Regions from separate parts of the Pseudoduganella sp. UC29_106 genome, predicted to be linked through region 2. Evidence: predicted binding sites of a transcription regulator. Region 2 holds the regulator's gene; the other holds the start of a gene.
The links. The regulator FliA, encoded in region 2, starts transcription of late flagellar genes. The targets are predictions, from matches to a motif close to CTAAAGTTTNNNNNNNNNNNGCCGNTA.
Positions count from the first base shown of each region.

Region 1 (6,451 bases), 3.3 Mb from region 2:
TTGGCGAACACGCCATCGAAAGAGCCGGCGGGAAGCTGAAGATCGACGAAATCCTGCAACCACACTTCGCAGCCGCTCCAGCTGCGCGCCATCTCGACAAACTGCGCGGAGCCGTCGATGCCGACCGGCTCGTGGCCCAAAGCCTTGAAGGTACGCAGGTCGCGGCCGGGACCGCAACCCAAATCGAGGATGCGAAACGGCGCCGCGCCCTCGATCGCATCGAGCAGGGCCGACACATTCTGGCTCACATCATGATCGCGCGTGCCCTCCAGGAAGGCCCGCGCATTGCGTTCATAGTGTTCCAGCGTGCGCCGGGTGATCTGCTCGATATCGTCCATCCCTCCAGCTTACCAGACGCGCACGCGCTGTTCCGGCGCCAGGTACAGCTTCTGGCCCGGCTTCACGTCGTAGGCCGGATACCATGCGTCCAGGTTGCGCACGGTGTAGGTGCGCCACTTGGCCGGCGAGTGGCCATCCGTCTTGATCTGGTTGCGCAGGGCCGCGTCGCGCTGCTTGTTGCGCCAGCTGGCTGCATAGCCCTGGAAGAATTCGCGGTCGGCTTGCACGGTCGCCTTGCCGCCCTGCGAGGTTCGGTAGGCATCCAGCGCCGCAGCCAGGCCCGCCAGGTCGGCCAGGTTTTCGCTCAGTGTGAGCTGACCGTTCAGGTGCAGGTCCGGGAAGGCTTCGTACGCGTTGTACTGCGCCACCAGCGCGGCGGACGCCTTCTTGAAATGCTCGCCGTCGGCTGGAGTCCACCAGTCGCGCAGGCGGCCCTTGGAGTCGAACTGCGCGCCCTGGTCGTCGAAGCTGTGGCTGATTTCATGGCCGATCACGGCGCCGATGCCGCCATAGTTCAGCGCATCGGAGGCGCCCATGTCAAAGAACGGCGCCTGCAGGATCGCGGCCGGGAAGTTCAGCGCGTTCTGCATCGGCATGTTCACCGCGTTCACGACGTGCGGCGGCATGCACCATTCGGTCGGGTCGACCTTCTTGCCCAGCTTCGCCAGCTCCTGCTTGTAGTGGAATTCTTCCGCACGCTGCATATTGCCGAAGGCGTCGCCGGCCTTGATTTCCAGGCCATCGTAAGTCGTCCACTTGTCCGGATAGCCCACGCCCACGTACAGGGTGCGCAGTTTCTCATGCGCTTCCTTCTTCGTTGCAGGCGCCATCCAGTCCAGCTGGTCGATGCGCTTGTGGAAGGCAGCCACGATGTTCGCCACCATCTGCTGCACGCGCGCCTTCGCTTCGGCCGGGAAGTAGCGCTCCACATACACCTTGCCCACCGCATCCGGCAGCGCGCCATTGATCGAACCCAGGCCACGCTTCCAGCGCGGGGAAAGTTGCGGCGTGCCGCTCAGCGTCTTGCCATAGAATTCGAAGCGCTGGTCGACGAAGGCTTTCGGCAGCACGGAGCCAAAGTGATTCACCGTGTGGAAGGCCATGTAGTCTTTCCAGTCTTGCAGCGGCACTTCGTTCACCAGCGCTGCGGTGCCGGTAATGGCGCCCGGATGGTAGACGATGAACTTCTGCTGCTTGCCCAGGCCCGCGCTGTGGAAGAAGGCTTTCCAGTCCATGCCCGGCGCCTTGGACGCGAAGTCTTTCATCATCCAGGTATTGTTGGCCTTCTGGATGTCGGCGGAATCCTCGCGGGTGCCGTGCACCTGGGCGATGCGCTTTTCCAGGGCGAAGATGCGGGCCGCACGCGCTTCCGGCTCGCTGAAGCCGGCCAGCTTCAGGATGGCAGCGATATGCGCCTGGTAAGCCGTGCGGATACGGCTCATATGCTCGTTCTCTTCCAGGTAGAAGGCGCGATCCGGCATGCCCAGGCCGCCCTGCAGGATGTAGGGAACGTAATGGTCAGGGTCGGTCAGGCCCTGGGCAAACCACAGGCCAAAGATGTTCTCGGTGTTGAAGTTGGTGGCGTTCAGCGGGTCCACGTCAGCGCGCACGCTGGCGCCCAGCGCCTTGGTCAGCGCGGTCTTGTCCTTGATGGCGGCAATCTTTTCCAGCGAGGGCTTCAGCACGGCCGCGCCCTTCGACTCGATGGTGGCTTCATCCATGAAGCTGCGGTAGTAGTCGGCTACGCGCAGCGCGTCGCCCTTCGGCGACTTGGCGCCGATTTCCTCGATCAGCTTGACGATGCGCTCATTGGTGGCGTCGCCCAGCGCCGAACCGGCGCCCCAGCTGCCCTTGTCGGCCGGGATCTCGGTCTTGGCCAGCCAGTCTGCATTCACATAGCCGAAGAAATCGTCGCCCGCCTGCACGGCGGCCGGCGCGGATTGTTGGACGGAGCCGGAGGCGGCTTGCTGCGCCATGGCCGGGGTCAGGGCCAGGGTGGCGCCGCACATCGCCAGGGTAATGGCGGTCTTGATCGGCGTCCAGCGGATGGATGCTTGCATGATTGGGTCCCTTATTAAATTTGAAATATTTATTGGCGTGGTGGGCCAGCCTGCACTCTAATGGCAGAGCATTTCAAATGCGACCCTGTTGCGACAGAATGCAAATTCCGGGGACCGGCCGCATAAAAACGTCCCCGGCCGGACGGAATCGCTATATAGTTCATCTAGGAAACATCACTACCAAGGAGAACCTTATGAAACTCGAAGCCCTGTTCCAGCATCCGACCGCGCTGCCCACCGCACCCAAGGTCGTCGATGAACTGATCAGCAGCTTCGACAAGGCCAGCGTATCGACGGAGGAAATTGCCAAGAAAATCTCGGCTGACCCGGTCCTGAGCGCCAAACTGCTGCGCCTGGCCAATTCCGCCTATTACCACGTGTCGCGCAGCATCGGCACGGTGGAGGATGCGGTCCTGATGCTGGGCTTCGTGACCGTGCGCACCCTGGTCATCAGCTCTGGCATGGTGAGCGGCTTCAAGACCGTGCCCGGCATGGACCTGCGCCAGTTCTGGCGCTACAGCCTGCGCACCGCCGTTGGCGCCAAATGGATCGCCCGCCACACCAAGCAGAACACCGACCTCGCCTTCACCATCGGCATGATGCACGCCATCGGCCAGCTGGTGATCCACGCCGGCATGCCCGAGCAGGCCCAGCAGCTCGACAAGATCGCCGCGCCGCTGGACGAGCGCCGTCTCGATGCCGAGCTGGCATCCTTCGGCTATAACTATGCGGACGTGGGCGCCGAACTGGCGCGCCGCTGGAAATTCCCGGAAATCTTCTCCAGCACCATTTCCGCCATCCCCTCCCCGGACGACGACGCGCTGGCCGCCGTGGTCCACCTGGCCGCGTGGCGCGCCCGCGTCGACGAAAACAAGCTGGGCTCGGAAGAAATCGCAGCCGTTTACCCGACCGATGTGGCCGACAGTCTGGGGCTCGAAGACAACGCCCTGATCGACGAAATGCCGCCGCTGGACGAGCTGAGCGCCGGCCTGGACGAGCTGATCAAGTAACTTTTCGGCAACATCTAAATATTTTTAAAAATATTTTGAAAAAACCCTAAAGTTCTTCCCGCGCCTGACGTAAATCCTGACAAGCGGTACTCCGTTTCCACTTGTCAGGATGAAAATGAGCAATCAGGTTCTCTCGATGTACGAAAACATTGCCGGTTTGACCAATCAAATGGTCGCGGCCGCACGTGCGAACGACTGGAGCAGCCTGAACAGCCTGGAAAATCAATGCGCCGCTGAGTCGGTGGCAGTAATCGGCGGCGCCGCTCCCCTGCAAGGTGACGCCCGCGCACGCAAAATCGCCCTGCTGAAGCAAATCATGGCCAACGACCGCGCTATCCGCGACGTGACCGAACCTTGGATGGGGCGACTGAACGGCTGATTGCCCTGCTCTTCCACCTTCAAAGGCGCCTCCCGGCGCCTTTTTGCTTTTTCACCGCCTGCGCGCCGCTGACACTAAACAAAACCACAGGCAAAAAGCTGGTGTCTGCCACGATGTGGCAGACACCTGGTTCACGCCGTGGGTTTTAAATGAAAAAAAGCGCCTCGATGGAGGCGCTTCTTCAGGTATTGGGGTGGGGCGAACACCAGGTATCTCCTGGCGTCGCCTCAGCGCCGGTTGCACCCGGCGTTCATATGCGCTCAGTCGGCTATGAACTGCTTCCAGGCCGGGTCGTTTCGTCAACGGAACTCCGCTGATCGCGCCACGCTATCGGTGGTGGCTGCGGCAGAACCCGGTCCGTGTGAGCCCAGTATAACGCAGCTCAAAAATTCATGTCGAGGGCCAAAAAGGCAACACAACTTACTTTTAGGAAGTGGCCTCGAAAGCACTTTCGGTGGCTTCGCTCATCGTCGGCTCGACCGGGCTTTCGGCCTTGTCTTTCCTGCGGAAGGATTGCCAGATCTTCAATGGACCGCCTTTGGCGCGGCGCTTGCGTACCAGGTGGACTGTCGCGCCCATCAGCGCCAGCAAACCCAGCGCGCCGCCGGCGATCAGGCTGATCAGGCGGGGACGGGACATTTTCTTTGGCTTTTCTTCTGGCGCAGCGGACGCGGCGGCCGGCCTGGCGTCCTTCGTGTGCCTGGCTTCTTCAGGCTTTTTCGCAGGCTCGGCAGGCTTGTCGGGGGCGCGGGCCCGCGCGTCCGTGATCGCGCCAGATGCGGTTTGTGTGGCGGCCGTCTTATCAGGCATAACCGGTTCCCGCGCCGGCTCTGTTTTTTGCGCTGCGCCCGGCTTCGCCGCGAATGGGGACGACGTCGCCTGGGCTGGCGTTGAGGCAGGCGCCGCCACCATTGCCGATTGCAAGCGCTTCACTTTGCCCTCCAGGTCCACCAGCTTGGTGGTCAGTTCCTTATTGCTCGCGTCCATCGCCGCGCATTGCTGGGCGCGCGCCTCGATCAGGGCCGGCGAGCATGCCTCGGCTGGACGCGCGGGCGCCATGGCCAGCTTCGCAGGCTGGACAGCGGCAGGGGCAATCGGGCGGGCAACGGGGGCTGCTGTCGGGCTTGCAAGTGCCGGACGGCGCGCGGCAAATGCGCGCTCCGCAGCGGCCTTCATCATTTCCTCGTCCGGCGACGGGCGGGATGGGGTGGCCTGCTGCTGGGGCGCGGCCAAGAGCCGTGACGCCGGGCTCACGGGCGCCCGGGCAACAGTGGGCGACGCAACTGCCGGCGCGGACAAACTGGCCGCCGGCACGGTCGCGGCAACGGATGGCGCCGCACTGGCGGCGGAGGCGGCGGGAGCGACGAGCGCGGCGGGAACTGCGGGAGCGGCGGCAATGGCCGTCCGCGCCGGCACAGTCTCGCGCGTCAACCACAGGCTGGCGGTACGGACAATCTGCCTGCCGCCGCTGCTCAGCTCAAAAAATATGTGCACCAGCTCCGCGTTCACCGGCTGCAAAGTGGTCAGATGCAGCACGCGGCGCGAGCCGTCCTTATAAACGGACATATTCAGCCCTGCCAGCGCCGGATTCATGGTCACGCGCGCGCCGGCGAACACGTCGGGCGACGCCAGCCGGACCTGGAGATTGGCCAGGTCCGCCGAAGAAAGATCAAGCAGCTCGATATCCGCCGAAAGCTGCTGTCCGGACATGCGACCGGACCGAAACATCCCCGAGTTCCGCCCCGGACGCAGACAGGGCCACAGACATCATCAAGGCAGGAACAAATAAACGCGGCATGGTTCAGAGCAGTTTCGAAGGTGTAACGGCTATAACGGCGAAAAAACGTGAATATGAACCCCTGCCAGACGGAAATTCCCTCGCGGGTTAGAATTAAATGATCACCAACCAACAAGAGGTCGCCATGGAAACTCGCATCGAGAAGGATAGTTTTGGCCCGATCAAAGTGCCCGCCGGCCAGTTGTGGGGCGCGCAGACCCAGCGCTCGCTGGAGCACTTCAAGATCTCGACCGAGAAAATGCCGCCCGAACTGGTGGCAGCACTGGCCAGCGTGAAGCGCGCCGCCGCCAAGGTGAACCTCGACCTCGGCATGCTGGACGATGCCAAAGCCGTCGCCATCATGCAGGCCGCCGATGAAGTCCTTGAGGGCAGGCACGCCGCGGAATTCCCGCTGGCCGTGTGGCAAACCGGCTCCGGCACGCAGTCGAACATGAATATGAACGAAGTGCTGGCCAACCGCGGCTCCGAGCTGATGGGCGGCGTGCGCGGCGAGTCGCGCATGCTGCATCCGAATGACGACGTGAACAAAGGCCAGTCCTCGAACGACATCTTCCCGACCGCCATCCACGTGGCCGCCGCCCAGGCCGTGCACAACCACGTGCTGCCGTCCCTGCACAAGCTGCGCACCACGCTCGCCGAGAAGTCGGCGGCCTTCGCCGATATCGTCAAGATCGGCCGCACTCACCTGCAGGACGCGACGCCGCTGACCCTGGGCCAGGAATTCTCCGGCTACGTCGCCCAGCTCGACTATGCCGAGCACGCCATTAAGGCCACTCTCCCTGCCGTGCTGGAACTGGCGGCTGGCGGCACCGCTGTGGGCACAGGCCTCAACGCCCATCCCGAATACGCCACCCGCATCGCGGCC
Region 1 is NZ_CP171977.1:1,452,431-1,458,881, reverse strand. It holds gene ACHMW6_RS07780 (class I SAM-dependent methyltransferase) at 1-338, opposite strand, end outside; gene ACHMW6_RS07775 (M13 family metallopeptidase) at 348-2,399, opposite strand; gene ACHMW6_RS07770 (HDOD domain-containing protein) at 2,594-3,409, shown strand; gene ACHMW6_RS07765 (flagellar protein FliT) at 3,525-3,788, shown strand; gene ACHMW6_RS07760 (hypothetical protein) at 4,215-5,516, opposite strand; gene fumC (class II fumarate hydratase) at 5,711-6,451, shown strand, end outside.
Region 1: ACHMW6_RS07765 (flagellar protein FliT) is a predicted target of FliA. The motif match lies at 3,456-3,482, and genes of this name have one in related genera.

Region 2 (6,451 bases):
GGCCACGCGCCGATTGCGTGCGCGGCCCTCGGGATCATCGTTGGAAGCCACGGGGTGATTGTCCGCATGTCCCACGGCCGTCATGCGCTCCGGCGCCACGCCGGATTCGATGAACAGCCGCACCACCGTCCCCGCGCGCATGGCAGACAATTCCCAATTGGACGGGAAGCTGGCGTTCTTGATCGGCATCTTGTCCGTATGCCCCTCCACCTGCACCGCATGCGGATCATCCTTGAGCAGCGAAGCCACCGCCGTCAGCGCCTCGCGCGACTCGGACGTCAGCCGCGCATCGCCAGGATTGAACAGCACGGACGCGTTGATCTCCACGCTCACGCCGCGGCTGTTCTGCGTGACCTTCACCTTGCCCTCCTTGACCAGCGGCGCCAGCGTGGCGGCGAGGTCGTTGGCCAGGCGCGTCATCTGCTCCTTCTCCTTGCGGATCTGTTCCGCGCGCCGGCGCTGGGCGGGATTGGGGATGGGGATGTTCTGCACTTCCGTGTTGACCAAGGGCGCCGCGCCCTGGCCGCCGAACGCATCGCCAAGGGCATCGGAAAACACCTTGTACTTGCCGATATTGACCGAGGAAATCGCGTACATCACCACAAAGAAGGCAAACAGCAGCGTGATGAAATCGGCATACGAAATCAGCCAGCGCTCGTGGTTCTCCGGCTCGTCGTCAAACTTCCTGCGCGCGCGGCGGTACTGCATGTCACGGCTCCCGCAGCAGGGTCGCGATGCGCTCGTCGATCACTCGGGTGAAGTCGCCGGTGGCGATATCGTAGAACACGGCGGCCGCCAGCTCCTGCTGGTAGACCTGGCGCGTGACGATGGTCTTCAACTTGTTGGCGATCGGGTAGAAGAACAGATTGGCCAGGCCCACGCCGTAGATGGTGGAGACGAAGGCCACGGCGATGCCGGAACCGAGCTTGCTCGGATCGGTCAGGTTTTCCATCACGTGGATCAGGCCCAGCACCGCGCCGAGAATGCCGATGGTGGGCGAATAGCCGGCCGCCGATTCCCAGATGCGCACGGCCTGGCGTTCGGCGGTTTCGAAGGCGGTGATTTCCATGTCCAGCATCTGGCGCATCTTGTCCGGCTGGATGCCGTCGACGATCATGCGCAGGCCCTTGGCGATGAACTTGTCCTTGGACGCGAGCATGTAGCGCTCCAGCGCCAGCAAGCCGTCGCGGCGCGCGGCCAGGCTCCAGGCATTGATGTCGCGCGCCAGCACGGCGCGGTTGTCGAGCGGCGGACGGAAGACCCAGCGCAGCATGGACAGGCCACGGCGCAGGGTCGGCAGCCGCGTTTGCAGCATGACGGCGCCGAAGGTGCCGATGACGACGATGGCAAATGCCGCAGGCTGCAGCAATGAAGTAACTTTGCCGCCTTCCAGCCCCTGGCCGATGATGATGCCGGCAATCGCCAGCAGGACACCGGCTACGCTGGACCAGTCCATGCCTGCTCCCTCAGCGTTGCACGCAGGCGGGCCACAGCCTGGGTATGCAGTTGCGAGACCCGTGATTCGGACACGCCCATCACGGCCCCGATCTCCTTCAGGTTCAGCTCTTCCTCGTAGTAGAGGCCCATCAGCATCTTCTCGCGCGGCGGCAGCGCATCGATGGCGTCGATGACGGCCTGGCGGAAGTCGGTGTCCAGCAGCGCGCGCAGCGGATCGGCGTCCTCGTCGTGCGCATAGCGGTCGAGAAAGGAATCATTGCCATCCTCGTCGTGGAAGTCTTCGTAGTAGACCAGCTGGTGGCCGCCGCCTTCGGACAGCATTTCCTGGTAATCCGCCAGCGACAGCTTGAGCGACTTCGCCACTTCCGATTCGCTCGGCGGGCGGCCCAGGCGCTGCTGCAGCACGGCCATCGCATTTTCGATCTTGCGCATATCCTGCCGCATCGAACGCGGCATCCAGTCGGACGAGCGCAGCTCATCCAGCATGGCGCCGCGGATGCGCATCACCGCATAAGTCTCGAACTGGGCGCCGTGGGTTTCTTCATAGCGGTTGATTGCATCGAGCAAGCCAATCATGCCGGCCTGTACCAGGTCATCGACTTCCACGCTCGGCGGCAGCTTGGCCTTCATGTGGTGGGCAAGACGCTTAACCAACGGCATGTGCTCCGTCAGCAGAGAGTCCTTGTCTACTTTCCCTTTGACCGTGTACATATAGTTCTAGTTCTTTTGAGGCTCAAAAATGGTTGCTGCTCCCTGCAAAGTGTGATGGCGAGCCAGCCAGCGCAAAGCGTCCGGCCAGTTGACGGAACGCGACCGACGCACCGGCCAGCGGAAAGGCATCGACCACCGCGCGCCCCAGGCGTGCTGCACGATGCAGGTACTCGTCGGCCGGAACCGAACCCATGGAGACAAGGTTCACAGCCAGGTAACGGCTTGCCGCTTGTGCCATATTATCGTGAAACCACCCTCGCCTCGGCTTCCGAGGCGCCCGTCACGAGAATTCCGAAGGGGCGGCGACCCAGTTCGTGGTTCAGGCGCTTGATCATCAGGTAGGCATTCTTGATGGATGCCGCGCTGTTCGACACTTGCACGACGATTTCCGAGGAAGCCATCACGGGCACCGGGAAAGCCTCGCCATCGAATTCGCCGTCCACCAGCGTGATGCCAGTTTGCTTGACCAGCACATCGAAAGCCTTGGCCAGGCGGCGGCCTTCGTCCGGACCGCGGCGGCTTTCGCCGCGCGTCATCTGCGCCACATTGAAACCTTGCGGGGCGGCGTGGATGACCTGGTTCAGGCCGCACTGCTGGCGCGCCACGTTCAACAGGCTGGCGCCGCCATCGACGCCGAGACGCGACGCCACACCGTGGGCGCTGGCGCAGGCATCGACCAGCAGCACATCGTTGCCGGCCTGGGCCAGCGAGGCGCCCAGGTTTACCAGCATCATGCCCTTGTCGTCCTGCGGGGTGGCGGAGAGGAAGGTGACGAGGCGGGGACGCGGCCCCGCCAGCATGCGGCGCAGGCCTTCGGCCTGGTCGAAATCGAAATTAGCCAAGGTGCACCTCGCGCAGGGAAGCATCGTGGCCGGCGTTGGCCATCAGCAGGGGCAGGTCGGCGTCCGCCAGTTGCGACTTGGCGCCGCTGAAGGCGCGCTCAATCAGGGCGGCCGGATCAGCCAGGTGCAGGTCTTCCGGCACGCGCTGGCCGTTGGACACATAGAACAGGTTCAGCTTGTGGCGGATCACCACATCCAGCGCGCTGCCGATCGACGCCGCCTCATCCAGCTTGGTGATGATGGAACCAGCCAGGCCGCTGCCCTGGTAGGCGCGCACCACTTCGGACAGGGTTTCCTGGGTCGAGGTGGCGTTCAGGCACAGCAGGCGCTTCACATTGGCGCCGGCGCCTTGCAGCATGGCCACCTGCTCTTCCACCATATGATCGCGCTGGCTGACGCCGACGGTGTCGATCAGCACGGTGTGCTTCTTGCTCAATTCCTTCAGGGCGATGCGCAGGTCGGCTTCATCCTTCACCGAGTGCACCATCACGCCGAGGATCTTGCCGTAGATGCGCAGCTGTTCGTGGGCGCCGATACGATAGGCATCCGTGGTAATCAGGGCCAGCTTTTCCGGGCCGTGGCGCATCACGCAGCGCGCGGCCAGCTTGGCGGTGGTGGTGGTCTTGCCGACGCCGGTCGGGCCGACAAGGGCGAACACGCCGCCCTGCTGGATCAGCGCCTCTTCATTGCTCATGGCGTTCAGGTTGCGCGCCAGGGCGTTACGCATCCAGCGCTGGGCATCGATGCCGGCGGGGAGCTTGTCCACCAGGTAGCGCGACAGCTGGGCCGAGAAGCCGGCCGCCAGCATGTCGCGCAGCACGGCGTTCTTGTGCGGCTCGCGCTGCTGACCGCTGCTGAAGGCGATCTCGGCCAGCTGGGACTCCATCATGCCGCGCATGGCGCGCAGCTCGTTCATCATCGTGCTCATTTCCGCCGCAGCGCTGGCTTTCGCGCCGGCGACGGCTTCCGCGACCAGGGCGGTGATGCGGTCCATGTCGAAGGCTGGCGTGACTGGCGCCGCGGCCGGTGCTGGGCGAGCTACGTGGCGCGGTGGCAGTGCGCGGGCTGCGGCGGCGGCAGCGGCAACGGAAGCGGCCGAACGTGGCGTCGCTTCGCCTTCACGGGCAACCGCGCGGGCTGGACGCGGCATCGCGCGCTCGACCGGCGCTTCCGGTTCCTGCGGCAGCAGCGGCTCCACGCGCTGGTCGAAGGGCTGGGGCGACAGCTCCAGTTGCGGCTCCGGCGCGGCCATCGGCGAGTCTGCAGCCGGCATGGCCAGCGAAGCGGCATCGTCATTGGCCAGGGCCAAGATCTCCACCGCGCCATCGACCGGGCGATTGGAGAGGATCACGGCATCCGGCCCGAGGGCCTCGCGCACCTTGCGCAGCGCCTCGCGCGAAGTCGGCGCGGTGAATTTTTTGACGTTCATTGCTACTCCTGCAGTCTTTCACGTTGATGGTGAAATTATTGACGATGCACTGGAGAAACCATCGAACGAACAGCTTGGGAATTCCCCCCTTATTTGCCGCCCAACCTTGGGGTCAGATCCGACATTCGGACACGAACTCGGCCCTGATACCGAATTGTGCAAATACACGCAGAGTAAGCACCAAACCGTGGCAGAAAATGCCCTTCCGCCGCGAGCTCATCAGAATGCGGAGCGAACGCGCTCCCTATGAGCCGCACCTTTTGCTGAGCTCGTGTCCGAATGTCGGATCTGACCCCAGGGGGTTATTGGGCACCGACGAGGGAGGTGACGCGGATGGTTTTCGTTTCGGGGATTTCGGCGTGCGACAGCACTTTCAGCTGGGGCAGCGCGCGGCGCAGGAAGCGCGAGAGCAGCGCGCGCAGCGGGCCCGGCACCAGCAGCACCGGCGTCACGCCCAGCGCTTCCTGTTGCGCGGCGGCTTGCGCGGCCTGCTGGGCGATGGTGTCGGCCAGGCCCGGCTCGATGCCGGCCGTGTCGCCGCCGCCGGTGGTCAGCGCCTGCATCAGCAGCCGCTCGAGGCGGTTATCCAGCGTCATCACGGAAAGCTCGCCGCCGCCCGGGAACAGTTGCTGGACGATGGCGCGGCCCAGCGCGACACGCACTTGCGCGGTCAGCTCGCTCGGATCCTGCGTCATCGGCGTGAACTCGGCCAGGGTTTCGATGATGGTGCGCATGTCGCGGATATGCACGCCTTCCACCAGCAGGTTCTGCAGCACCTTCTGCAACGAAGACAGCGAAATCATCTTCGGCACCAGGTCTTCCACCAGCTTCGGCGATTCCTTGCCCAAGTGATCCAGCAGCGCCTGCACTTCCGCGCGGCCCAGCAGCTCGGACGCGTGCGTGGTGATCAGGTGATTCAGGTGCGTCGCCACCACCGTGCCCGCATCGACAACGGTATAGCCCATGCCGGTTGCCTGGTCGCGCATGCCCGCGTCGATCCACACGGCAGGCAGGCCGAAGGCGGGGTCGGTAGTCGCCAGGCCGGGCAGCGTGCCGCTGGCCATGCCCGGATTGATCGCCAGGAACTGGCCATTGAAGGCCTCGCCCGTGCCCACTTCCACACCCTTCAGCGTGATGCGGTAGGCGGACGGCTTCAGTTCCAGGTTGTCGCGGATGTGCACGGGCGGCGCCAGGAAACCCACTTCCTGCGCGAACTTCTTGCGAATGCCCTTGATGCGCTTCAGCAGTTCGCCGCCCTGGTTCTTGTCCACCAGCGGAATCAGGCGGTAGCCCACTTCCAGTCCCAGCGTATCGACGGCCAAGACATCCTGCCAGCTCGCCTCTTCCTGTTCGGTTGGCGCAGTCGCACCGCCACCGCCAGCACCGCCTGGACCACCCGCCGTGCCGGCCGCCTCCGCCGTTGCAGCCTCGGCGCGCTCTTTCGCCCGTTTCGACAGCATATAGCCGGCGCCGCCCAGCGCGCCGCCCAGCAGCAGGAACACCAGGTTCGGCATGCCCGGGATCAGGCCCAGGCCGCCGATGATACCGGCGGTGATGTACAGCACCTGCGGCTTCTCGAACAGCTGGCCGATGACCTGGGTCCCGATGTCCGTTTCGCTGGCCACGCGCGACACCACGATACCGGCCGCGATCGAAATCACCAGGGAAGGAATCTGCGCCACCAGGCCGTCACCAATGGCCAGCAGCACATAGTTTTTCAGCGCATCGGCCATGGCCATGTCGTGCTGGATCATGCCGACCAGGAAGCCGCCGATCACGTTGATCACCGTGACCAGGATGCCGGCCACCGCGTCGCCGCGGACATATTTCGACGCACCGTCCATCGCGCCGTAGAACTCGGCTTCCTGCGACACTTCGCTGCGGCGCTTGCGCGCTTCGGGCTCGCCGATCAGGCCTGCGTTCAGGTCGGCGTCGATCGCCATCTGCTTACCCGGCATCGCGTCCAGGGCGAAACGCGCGCCCACTTCGGCAATACGGCCCGCGCCCTTGG
Region 2 is NZ_CP171977.1:5,466,249-5,472,699, forward strand. It holds gene motD (flagellar motor protein MotD) at 1-708, opposite strand, end outside; gene ACHMW6_RS27385 (flagellar motor protein) at 710-1,456, opposite strand; gene ACHMW6_RS27390 (RNA polymerase sigma factor FliA) at 1,438-2,169, opposite strand; partial or broken gene ACHMW6_RS27395 (MinD/ParA family protein) at 2,192-3,011, opposite strand; gene flhF (flagellar biosynthesis protein FlhF) at 3,004-4,440, opposite strand; gene flhA (flagellar biosynthesis protein FlhA) at 4,743-6,451, opposite strand, start outside.